One region of the Priestia sp. AB genome, then DNA from elsewhere that is predicted to be linked to it. Evidence: riboswitches for the same ligand, from Rfam matches in the RefSeq annotation. Region 1 holds a riboswitch; the other holds the start of a gene.
What was found. A riboswitch is a leader RNA that binds a small molecule or an ion and turns the genes downstream of it on or off. The one in region 1 is predicted to bind S-adenosylmethionine.
Positions count from the first base shown of each region.

Region 1 (5,709 bases):
TGCAATTGAAGTCACGTCAAACGGAGGAAGAATTATTGTTGAAGTCTACTCTACAGAGCCGCACTACGTGACGGTCTCCATTCGAGATCAAGGGGATGGAATGCCCGAAGAGCGCATCAAGCGCTTAGGAGAACCATTTTATACGACAAAAGAAAAAGGAACGGGACTCGGTTTGATGGTCTCATATAAAATTATCGAAGAACATAAAGGGCGAATTGAAGTGGAAAGCAAAATAGGAGAAGGCACAGCTTTTCATGTTATTCTTCCAGCTTAACTAGAAAGGATAAAAAATATGTACTACGGAGAAATGAATTTATTTTCTGATTTGAAAATTTATATTGTAGCCTCGGAAACAGGGGTTCAACATATTTGGTTTGATAGCGATGATCATAATGAGCAGCTTAAAGAACTTGTCCATGACGAGAATTATCACCATGTGAAAGAAGCGAAGCGACAGCTGCAGGATTATGCTGAAGGGCGCACGCTAACATTTGATTTGCCTTTGGATATAAAAGGAACAGACTTCCAAAAAGAAGTGTGGCTAACGCTTAAAGGTATACCTTATGGACAAACGTGGTCTTATAGTGATGTAGCGGATTCTGTTAATCGCTCTAAAGCCGTAAGGGCTGTGGGACAAGCGAATCGTCGAAATCCACTGCCTATTATTTTACCTTGTCACCGTGTGATTGGAAAAAATGGAGCTTTAACAGGTTATGCAGGCTCCCAAACTCATATAAAAGAGAAACTATTAATGCTTGAAAGAAATGTAGCAAAAGGCGCTCTGGAGTTAAAATAACTATTCACCGTCCAATTTCCAGCCTTCTCCCTGCACAAAAACACCGTCAATTTGCTGAGGAGAAGGGAGGGAATTTAATTCTTCATCTTTGGATAAATCGAATAGCTGATAGTGCTGCTTACGATTCAGCGCTTTGTTTTTATCTGTTTTTTGCTCTGAACTCATATTTACTCCCCCTTATTCAAAAAGAATCCCCTATAATATATGTAGAAAAAGAAGAGAGTACTGTTACAATTGTGTTACAAATGCAGCTGAAAACCAGTGCTCAACAAAAAAAAGCCGCATAGCAGCGGCTTTTTTTATTGAGCAGATTGCAGCAAAACTTTTTGAATGGATTCCAAAGACGGGGAATGGATAATTCCATGCTCTGTAATAATGGCCGTAATCAGTTCGCTTGGCGTCACATCAAAAGCAGGATTGTACACAGAGATTCCGTCTGGAGCAATTTGTGTATCTCCAATGTGCGTTACTTCTTTAGGTGAACGTTCTTCAATAGGGATGCTGCTGCCGTCTTGAATAGATAAATCAAATGTGGACTGCGGCGCTGCTACGTAAAATGGAATACCGAATGCTTTCGCTAAAAGAGCAAGTCCATATGTTCCAATTTTGTTAGCCGTATCGCCATTTGCTGCAATGCGGTCAGCACCTACAATAATCCCATTAATTCCTTTTGTTTTAATGGTATGAGCGGCCATATTATCCGTAATCAGCGTCACGTCCACTCCCGACTGCTGAAGTTCCCAGGCTGTTAAGCGAGAACCTTGAAGAACGGGTCTTGTTTCACAGGCAAATACTTCAAGCGGAATATCACGCTGCTTAGACAAGTGAAAAGGTGCTAAGGCTGTTCCATAATAAGCTGTAGCAATTGAACCAGCATTACATATTGTCATGATTTTATCCTTCTTTTTAAATAAAGAAAGAGCATGATCCCCAATTCGGTAGCACGTTTCTTCATCTTCTACTTGAATTTGAATAGCTTCATGAACAACTTTTGTTTTAGCTTCATTAACGGACGAAGCGGATTCAGCGCTTTTCGCTACGCGCTCCAATGCCCAAAATAAATTGACGGCAGTAGGGCGTGAACTAGCTAAATACTGTTGATCAAGAGCTAGCTTTTTGTTAAATTCCTTGACTGAATCTGTGTCATAGCTAAGCGCAGAAAGAGCAAGACCAAAAGCCGCCGTAATGCCAATTGCAGGGGCTCCGCGTACTTTCAAGGTAGTGATAGCATCCCATACGTCTTTAATGGTTTGCAGCTTAATATATTCAACTTTGCCAGGAAGCTGCTGCTGATCTAATAAAGTAATATATGATTCATTCCATTCCACTGAGCGCGGAAGTGATAGTGTATTTGTCATGCTGATACCGATCCTTTCATTGTGTACATTATTCGTTATCGAAGTAAATGTTCAAATTCATTTGGTGAAACGTCTTGTTGGTGCAGAAGCAAATAGCGTCCAATTTTTAACGCAGTACGTTTAGCGTTAATTTTTCTTTCCTCTGAAGAAATTTCGTCTAAGTCCGCCACGTGAGCTAAGCCAATCGTACGTCGAATGATTTCACATCCTGCATATCCAACAGCATCTTGCCACGTTTGTGTTAAAATTTCATGTAATAAGCGCTCATCTTTAGCGAAAGGTTCATTGTTTTCAGAATGCCAAAGCGCAGTAAAGGTATCTTTGAATACGTTCCATGTGTTCGTAATGTGTGCAAATAACGGTTCGCGATTTGTTTCTCGAGAAAGAGCATTTAAAAATAAATTCGCAACAAATTGCCCTAAATCGAATCCAAACGGACCGTAAAAAGCAAACTCTGGATCAATCACTTTCGTTTCTTGACTGCTAGCAAAGATGCTGCCTGTATGTAAATCACCGTGGATTAGCGTTTGCGCATTTGTTAAAAATTTATATTTTAATTTTGCTGCTTGTAGCTTTACATCACCATCATTCCACAATTCTTCTACATCAGGACGCAGCGCTTTTTCAAATTCATTTGTATCAATATCAAAAAAAGGATCTGTAAAAACTAAATCTTCCGTAATATTGCATAAGTCGGGGTTGTTGTACTTAACAACTTCTTCTTTTTTATCCTGAGGTTTTAAGGCGAAATCAGACGTTTTGAACGCAATATGTCCTAAAAAAGAACCGATATGCTGTGAGATCAGAGGATAACTTTCACCTTGAATAAGTCCGGCGCGAGAAATCGTTAAATGAGACAGGTCTTCCATGACCGTAACAGCAAGCGTTTCATCGTGGTAATAAACAGCGGGCACAAGTTCTGGCGTAAATGCACCGAATTGCTTGAGCGCATTGCTTTCAATTGTGGCACGGTTCAAGGATAGAGGCCAGCTTTCGCCTACAACTTTTGCATAGGGAAGCGCTTGTTTGACGATAATGGATTTATTGGTTTGATCATTTATGATGTGAAAGACGAGATTTAAGTTGCCGTCACCAATTTCACGGGCAGTCAGTGCTTCTGTGGCATCAAAAAGACCTAGCTTTTTCACAAGTTTGATTGCTGAAATTTCTGTTAAAGGGTGATACTTCTCTGTTTTTGTTGTTGACATCGGAATCCCTCCATAGTTTATTAAACTGATTTGTTTACTAAGTTAATAGGTTTAAGAATATATGGAGGCTTTTATAATTTTAGAAAATATAAAAGCCTCTTTCGTTAGAAAGAGGCTTGATTGTAGTGTTCAAACCTCTTATCTGCCAGAAAAAATTACTTTCTGTTGGAATTAGCACCGTGCCTTTGTAAAACATGTTTTACGGGTGTGATCCATCTTAGGATGGAATGACGGTCGGTTGCTGGGCTTCACAGGGCCAAATCCCTCAGCCAACTCTTGATAAGAGTACGATTAATTATTCAATTTTGATTTGTTTGAATATTTTATGATATCTGGTGAAAATCGTATCATGCAAAAAAACGGCTGTCAATACATAATTAATAAAATTCTGTACGGCGATCTGTAAAGACGGGAATTTGTTTACGAATTTCTTTTACAAGTTCCAGGTTAACGTCAGCACTTAAAAGTTCTTCGCTATCGCCAGCTTCAGCGATTATTTCTCCCCACGGATCGATGACTAAGGAATGTCCGGCAAATGTGTTATTAGGATCTTGGCCTACACGATTACATGCGATTACATAGCATTGATTTTCGATTGCACGGCTAATGAGCAGGGCTTTCCAGTGGGCAAGTCTTGGAGCCGGCCACTGAGCGACAACAAACAAGACTTCTGCTCCGCTGCTAGTATGAACCCGTATCCATTCTGGGAAACGAATATCGTAACAAATAACTCCTGCGCACAGTGACTGTTCAAGTGTAAAAAGGTTTTTTGCTGTTCCTGCTTCTAAATACAGGTGTTCATCCATTAATTTAAATAAGTGCAGTTTACTGTATTGTGATACTTCACGACCTTTTCGGTCAAAAATATACATCGTATTCGTGACGCCTTGCTCTGTTTTTTTCGCGATCGAACCTCCCACAATATTTACTTCGTTCGTTTTAGCAAACTGAGAGATTAATTGCTTGGCTTGCTGCCCTTCATCATCTGCAATTTCGTCTAGCCGCGTCAAATCATAAGCTGTATCCCATAGCTCAGGAAGCACAAGGATATCAGGGTTTTCTTTCAGGGCTTCCGTCATTTTTTGTTCGATATATTTTCGGTTTTTAGTTGGGTTTCCAAACGCAATATCAAGCTGCAAACACGTAATTTTTACACTCACTTTATCATCCGTCCTTTTTTTAGTAGTTGAAAAAAATGACTTTACAAGTTGAGTATTACAATATATTATTTGTGACTAGAATTTCAAGAATTTTTTGAGAAGGTGTGCGATGATGAAACAATTTGAGCAATCGGAACTATTAAAAAGTTTACCAAAACAATTTTTTGCATCACTTGTGGGCAAGGTAGGAAAAGTAATGGCCCAAGGGCACGACGTTATTAACTTAGGGCAGGGAAATCCTGATCAGCCTACTCCTTCACATATTGTAGAAACACTGCAAAAAGCAAGTGCTAATCCTATGCATCATAAATATTCTCCATTTCGGGGGCACCAGTTTTTGAAAGAGGCCGTTGCGACTTTTTATAAACGAGAATATGGCGTTGATGTGGATCCTGAAAAAGAAGTAGCTATTTTATTTGGCGGAAAGGGTGGACTTGTTGAAATCCCGCAGTGCTTGTTAAATCCTGGAGATACGGTGCTGGTTCCGGATCCTGGATATCCTGACTACTGGTCTGGAGTAGAGCTTGCAAAAGCCAAGATGGAAGTGATGCCTCTCACGGCTGAAAATCATTTTCTACCCGTATACGAAGAGATAAGTGAACGTGCTAAAGAACAGGCAAAGCTCATGTTTTTAAACTATCCGAATAATCCTACTGGTGCAGTGGCAACGGCAGAATTTTTTGAAGACACCGTGGCGTTTGCTGCCAAGCACGATATTTGTGTGGTACACGACTTTGCTTACGGAGCAATTGGGTTTGATGGTAAAAAGCCAATCAGTTTTTTACAGACTCCTGGTGCAAAAGAGACGGGAATTGAAATTTATACTCTTTCTAAAACGTATAACATGGCGGGATGGCGAGTTGGATTTGCTGTAGGAAATGAAAGTGTAGTAGAAGCTATTAATCTTCTTCAAGATCATATGTATGTCAGTCTCTTTGGGGCCGTTCAAGAGGCAGCAGCCGCAGCTCTGTTGGAATCTCAACAATGTGTGAATGATTTAGTTAAGCGCTATGAATCTAGACGCAATACCTTTATTCAAGGGCTTCGAGAAATTGGTTGGGATGTTACATCTCCAGCAGGCTCCTTTTTTGCATGGCTAAAAGTTCCTGAAGGATATACTTCCGAACAGTTTTCAGATTTACTCCTTGAAAAAGCCCACGTTGTGGTTGCTCCTGGTGTAGGCTTTG
Region 1 is NZ_JAQMYN010000002.1:499,405-505,113, reverse strand. It holds gene POF52_RS08810 (PAS domain S-box protein) at 1-274, shown strand, start outside; gene POF52_RS08805 (methylated-DNA--[protein]-cysteine S-methyltransferase) at 293-796, shown strand; gene POF52_RS08800 (hypothetical protein) at 797-961, opposite strand; gene mtnA (S-methyl-5-thioribose-1-phosphate isomerase) at 1,096-2,154, opposite strand; gene mtnK (S-methyl-5-thioribose kinase) at 2,190-3,362, opposite strand; SAM riboswitch class I at 3,498-3,648, opposite strand; gene POF52_RS08785 (carbon-nitrogen family hydrolase) at 3,740-4,522, opposite strand; gene POF52_RS08780 (pyridoxal phosphate-dependent aminotransferase) at 4,635-5,709, shown strand, end outside.

Region 2 (5,709 bases), on a different contig from region 1:
CTGAGACTCCGCAACTCCTTGATTCACATATCCGTTCTTTTCGTAAAAAGGAATCAATTCTTCTTTACATGTTAACGTAACCGTTAAGCGCTGTTTGTTCTGCGCTTGTTTTTCAAACTCCCTTAGCAGCATACTGGCAATTCCTTTGTGATGATGCTTGGGATTTACAACGATTCCTAAAATACTTTGATAACCGCCTGTCTCAGGGTTCGAAATCGTTTTTTCAAACAAATCATCCGTAATAAACGGTGCTGAAATGACGGGACCGTTCACATATCCGATTATTTCTTCATTTTCTTCGGCAATGATAAACGTATCAGGAATGGTGTTAATCCGCGTGATAAATGCATCTTTTGAGGCAGCTTCTTCGGATGTAAAGCCTTTGTTTTCTAACGTAATTAATTGGTTTAAATCTTTTTCATCCACTTGTCTTATAATCATTGGAACGTTTCCTTTCATTATGTATTTCTCTTTTTTCTCTAAAAGCTTCTATTACATATAACTATCTCTTTCTACTATATATAAAAATACCCAAACAAAAAAGGATTGACCTCTGCATCATACAGAATTCAACCCTACTTCGCTTTTTAATTAACGTCTTGATTATTTAATAAATGCACCAAACGGCTTGCCCACCGGAAGCACAACTCGACCGTAGTGAGTATTTAATACAGCCGCTGCAGATCCATAGAATGAAAACAGAGCAATCAATAGCTCTGACACTGCTGCTAGTAAGTGCGTGTACTCATATGCCACACCAAATGTACTTAGCGATAATCCAATAAATAAGAAATCAATTAACACAAAAATAATAAATAATACTTTATGAGTGCCCATTGCGCCAACTGTCATAAAAACGCTGAAAATTAAGTAGCCGACAAAAGCAAATGCGAGCTGCTTCGGATCCGCTTCTTTTGCGAGCGCTTCCCCAAATGCTCCAAGCTGAATAAGCCATGTCATGCCGACACCTAACCAAAATAACCCAAAGGCACCAAAAGCCGTTGCGCCGAAGGTATTATTATGTTTGAAATCTTGCATAGACGCGATTAGCTGCCCTATCCCGCCTAAAAAAATTGCCCATGGCAATACCAATGAAACACCATCGGTTACCCCAAGCTTTTGAAACGATGCAACAAGTGTCACCATGGCAAGTCCGAATAGGCCTAGCGCTGATGGATCTGCTGTTACAATTTTAACGTGCTGCGTACTGTTGTTACTCATGTTTTACCTCCCTGATTTTAAAAACACCTTTAAAAAGATACAAAAATCTACGGGAAGTGTCAATGGATATTTTTGGCCTTTAAAAAACCCATCAGATCAAGCAGTGTAGCGTTTACACTGCTTGATCTTTACTTTCTTGTTATTAAACGTTTTGTAATAAATTTTGTCTTGTTTGTTTTGCAGACTCAACCATCACTTTTAAAGCTTCAACCGTCTCGCTGATTCCTCTTGTTTTAAGGCCGCAGTCGGGATTAATCCAAAATAATGCAGGATCAAGCACCTTTAGAGCGCGGCCAATGTTTCGTGTCAGCTCTTCAAGCTTCGGCACGCGCGGACTGTGGATATCATATACGCCAAGTCCAATTCCTTGATTGTACGTATGTTCTTCAAACGCATAAATTAATTCACCGTGGCTTTTAGACGTTTCAATGGAAATGACGTCGGCATCAAGCGCTTTGATCGCATCGATAATCTCTTCGAATTCCGAATAGCACATATGCGTGTGAATTTGCGTCTCATTTTGCACGGATACCGTGGCTAGCTTAAATGCGTACACCGCGGCGTTTAAATAATTTTCCCAGTTTTCTCGTTTTAACGGCAGTCCTTCACGCAGCGCGGGTTCATCTACTTGAATCATCGAGATGCCCTGACTTTCAAGTGCTTCCACTTCTTTTCTAAGAGCAAGCGCAATCTGATTTGCGACGTCGTAGCGCGGGATATCATCACGCACAAACGACCAGTTTAAAATCGTAATGGGACCCGTTAGCATTCCTTTAACCGGCTTATTGGTTAGAGACTGTGCGTATACCGTTTCTTTGATCGTCATCGCCTGCTCGTACGATACATCTCCGTAAATAAGCGGCGGCTTCACGCAGCGAGAACCGTAAGATTGTACCCACCCAAACTTCGTAAACTGAAAGCCTCCTAATTTTTCACCGAAGTATTCGACCATGTCCGTACGCTCAAACTCTCCGTGCACAAGGACATCTAAGCCGATCTCTTCTTGAATTTCAATCCACTTTTTTATTTCCTTGTTAATGTACGCTTCATATGCTTCATCGCTTAACTCGCCTTTACGCCACTTTAGACGCTCTTTTCGCACTTCTTTTGTTTGCGGAAAGCTTCCAATCGTTGTCGTTGGAAGAAGCGGCAGCTGAAACGCTTCTTGCTGAACGCGCTGACGTACGTCAAACGGCGCTTGGCGCTCTGCTTTATAGCTGTGCAGCTGCTTCAGCTCTTTTTGCACGTCTTGATGATTTCGAAAAGATGATCCATTTAATGCTTGAATTGCCTGTTTGCCTACGCTTATTTCTTCTTCTATTGCTTCTTTTCCTTGCTGTACCGCTTTCGTTAACAGCGTGATTTCCTGTAGCTTTTCATCTGCAAAAGAGAGCGCATTTTTCAATACTGGATCAATCGTCTCTTCATTTTTCACCGTGACAGGAACATGTAGTAGACTTGATGAAGGCTGCAGGATTAGACGATCTTTTGATACGGCTTCTTCAATTTCACTGATCGTTAAAAGTTGTTCATCCAAACTTTCACGCCAAATGTTTCGTCCGTCAATCACTCCTGCTGCCAGCACTTTATCAGTCGGAAAACCATATTTATTAAGCGCAGTGAGATTTTCTCCTCGGTCATGCACAAAGTCTAAACCGATTCCTTCAACAGGAAGAGACACGACTTCCTTATAGTAATCAACGCTGTCAAAATACGTTTGCAAAATGACTTTTACATTCGGTGCCGCTTCCTTCAAAGTTTGATAGACTTCTTTGTACAGCGCCAGGTCTTCTTTTGATAGCGTTGTAGCTAAAATTGGCTCATCTATTTGTACCCACTCTACTCCTTCTGCCTGCAGCTCCGCTAAGATAGTTGCATAAAGCGGAACAAATTGTTCAACTACTTTTTCAAACTCACTTTTTTTATATCCTTTTGACAGCTTTACAAATGTTACTGGACCTAAAATAACGGGCTTGCCTTCAATATTCAGCTTCTGCTTTGCTTCTTTGTAAAATTGAAGCGGGCGATTTTCTACAAGTGCCGGCGTACATTCCTCAAGCTCGGGTACGATGTAGTGATAATTTGTGTTAAACCATTTTGTCATCGTAGAAGCTACCGCACCTTTTGTTCCTCGGGCGATGTCAAAATACGTTTCAAGCGATACCGGTCCTCCGTCATAATCAAAGCGCTTTGGCACCAAACCAAACATAGCGGCTGTATCTAACACGTGATCGTATAAGCTAAAATCACCGACTGGAATCAATTCAATTCCTGCATCACGCTGTTTTTTCAGATGCCCTAGACGAAGAGCCTCAATTTCCTGCAGAAAGATATCTTTCTCTAGTTTTCCTGCCCAAAACTGCTCAAGCGCTTTTTTCCATTCTCGTTTTTCACCAATTCTTGGATAACCTAAGTTTGAACTTTTTACACTGCTCATTTTTTCCACTCCCTGTATATTTTTTATCGATAAACTAAAAAATCTCTCTTTTCGAAATGAAAAGAGAGATGATACGCATACTTAACTAAAGTTGAGATAGCCTGTTTTTCTCAACACGTATTCCTCACTCCTCTCTATATCCCGTAGAGCTTAAGTGCATACAACAGGCAGGTCTCCTGACTTAGGTTCATCGCTTCTTATCCCTTCCCATTTCAACATGAAACAGTGGTTAATAAGTTGCTCCCCATTACAGTGGCGGGACCGCGCCGGCTTTTCACCGGTCTTCCCTTTTAAGCTGCGTACATTCGTTCCACAGCACCTGATGCATTTTTATAAAATTGTTCATTCAAAACATATTCACATAAAATAAAAAGCCTCTCTATCACGAATAGAGAGGCATAGTATCTATGAAATCCTCTCTTATTTTTCAAAGCTGTACGCTTTGCAGGATGTAGCACCTTTTTAACAAGAATGTTAAATGGTTGCCGGGCTTCACAGGGCCAGTCCCTCCGCCTCTCTCAATAAGAGTTTTAATTGTTTATAATATTTTGAATGTAGAGTCATCTTAACACCTTACATTTATGTTGTCAAAAGAAATTTCAAAAAAATTAGTTTTTAGGAGGCGTTGACGCTAATTTTTGCCTTAACAATTTATAATCGTCTTTTCGATGTGTTTCGATTAAATCTTTTGCTCCTTGGTGATATCCTGACGAATAAATGTACTCTACTGCTGTTTCAATAAGCTTTCTTTTTTCTTCGGCACACTCCCGGTCCATTAAGGGGAACAGTCTACCTAAAAGGTCATTTAAATCTTCCTTGATAAAACGATTAAGTCCTTCTTGCATCTTTTCGTTTGCCATGATTGCTCCTCCATTTGCTGTGTATGTTCTAAGCCTCTATAAACAGGCAGTTCACTGTAAATTTTAAGATAAAGTTAAGTCATTAAACAGTATATCAAGTGAATGTTTTTCTTTAATTACATATGTAATACAAATATATGACAAATATAGAGAATATATCATCATTTATTATCTATTATAACGTTTGACTGCGCCTTCTGCTACAAGGTTTCGTTAAGAGTTATGCACATTTTTCCAAAAGAGGTTGAGACATAACGAAATGAATTCAATCTAAAGGCAAATGGGATACATGAGCTGAACCGCTTGTTACCCCGCAGTTGATTTTCGTGCAAGGCTTCGCTTTCCGCGGGCGGCCGATGAGCCTCCTCGTCGCTTGTGCGCCTGCGGGGTCTCATCTGTTCCGCTTGTCCCGCAGGAGTCTTCGCCTTGCTCTCCAATCAACTGCTAGAAGCAACAAAACAGCTGAAACCTGCGTTCACCATAAAAAAACGAACCACTAATCAAAGTGTTTGATCAGTGGTTCGTTTTTCACTTCGGCTAACATACTTTTATCGCAGCCTCTTATATTTAAAGCATTTAAAACAATTAGACGTATTTATTACGCTCAACTCGATTTAAAGACTTCCTTGCAGACCGAGCTGCCATGTCCGTTTCAATTTGTTCTAGGCTACGCCCTTTTGTTTCAACAACTACAAAACGTATGAAGAATAATCCGAGAACACAAATGATTCCGAACGTTGAAAAGATAACGCCTAAGCTAAATTGATCAGCTAAAATAGGGAACACAAGCCCTACTGCCAGCGATCCTGTCCAGTTAAAGGCAGATGAAATCCCAGCACCGATTCCACGTACAGAAAGCGGGAAAATTTCTCCTACAATGATCCACGTAAGCGGCGCCCAAGAAAACGCATAGCAAAGGATAAAGCAGCAAAGCGCAATTAACGTAACCCAGTTCACGACGACTTCATTAACGCCTAATGCTCCTAGAATAGCCGGTGTGAAAAATGAAAGAGCCATACCCGCGCCGCCAATTGTAAGAATGGTACGGCGGTTGAATTTATCAACAAACTGCAGAAAAATAAGGGTTGTCACCACAAAGATTACCCCAACGATGACCGTAAAACCAGCAGCTACCTGCGGGGCTAAACCAACTTGACGAGCAATGCTTGTTGCATAATAAACAATTGAGTT
Region 2 is NZ_JAQMYN010000004.1:453,415-459,123, forward strand. It holds gene POF52_RS15635 (GNAT family N-acetyltransferase) at 1-459, opposite strand, end outside; gene POF52_RS15640 (acetate uptake transporter) at 604-1,221, opposite strand; gene metE (5-methyltetrahydropteroyltriglutamate--homocysteine S-methyltransferase) at 1,364-3,658, opposite strand; cobalamin riboswitch at 3,808-3,996, opposite strand; SAM riboswitch class I at 4,076-4,186, opposite strand; gene POF52_RS15650 (hypothetical protein) at 4,267-4,518, opposite strand; gene POF52_RS15655 (hypothetical protein) at 4,825-4,959, opposite strand; gene POF52_RS15660 (sugar porter family MFS transporter) at 5,104-5,709, opposite strand, start outside.
Region 2: it holds a riboswitch for S-adenosylmethionine, as region 1 does, so the genes downstream of both, metE (5-methyltetrahydropteroyltriglutamate--homocysteine S-methyltransferase) here and mtnK (S-methyl-5-thioribose kinase) in region 1, are expected to answer to the same signal.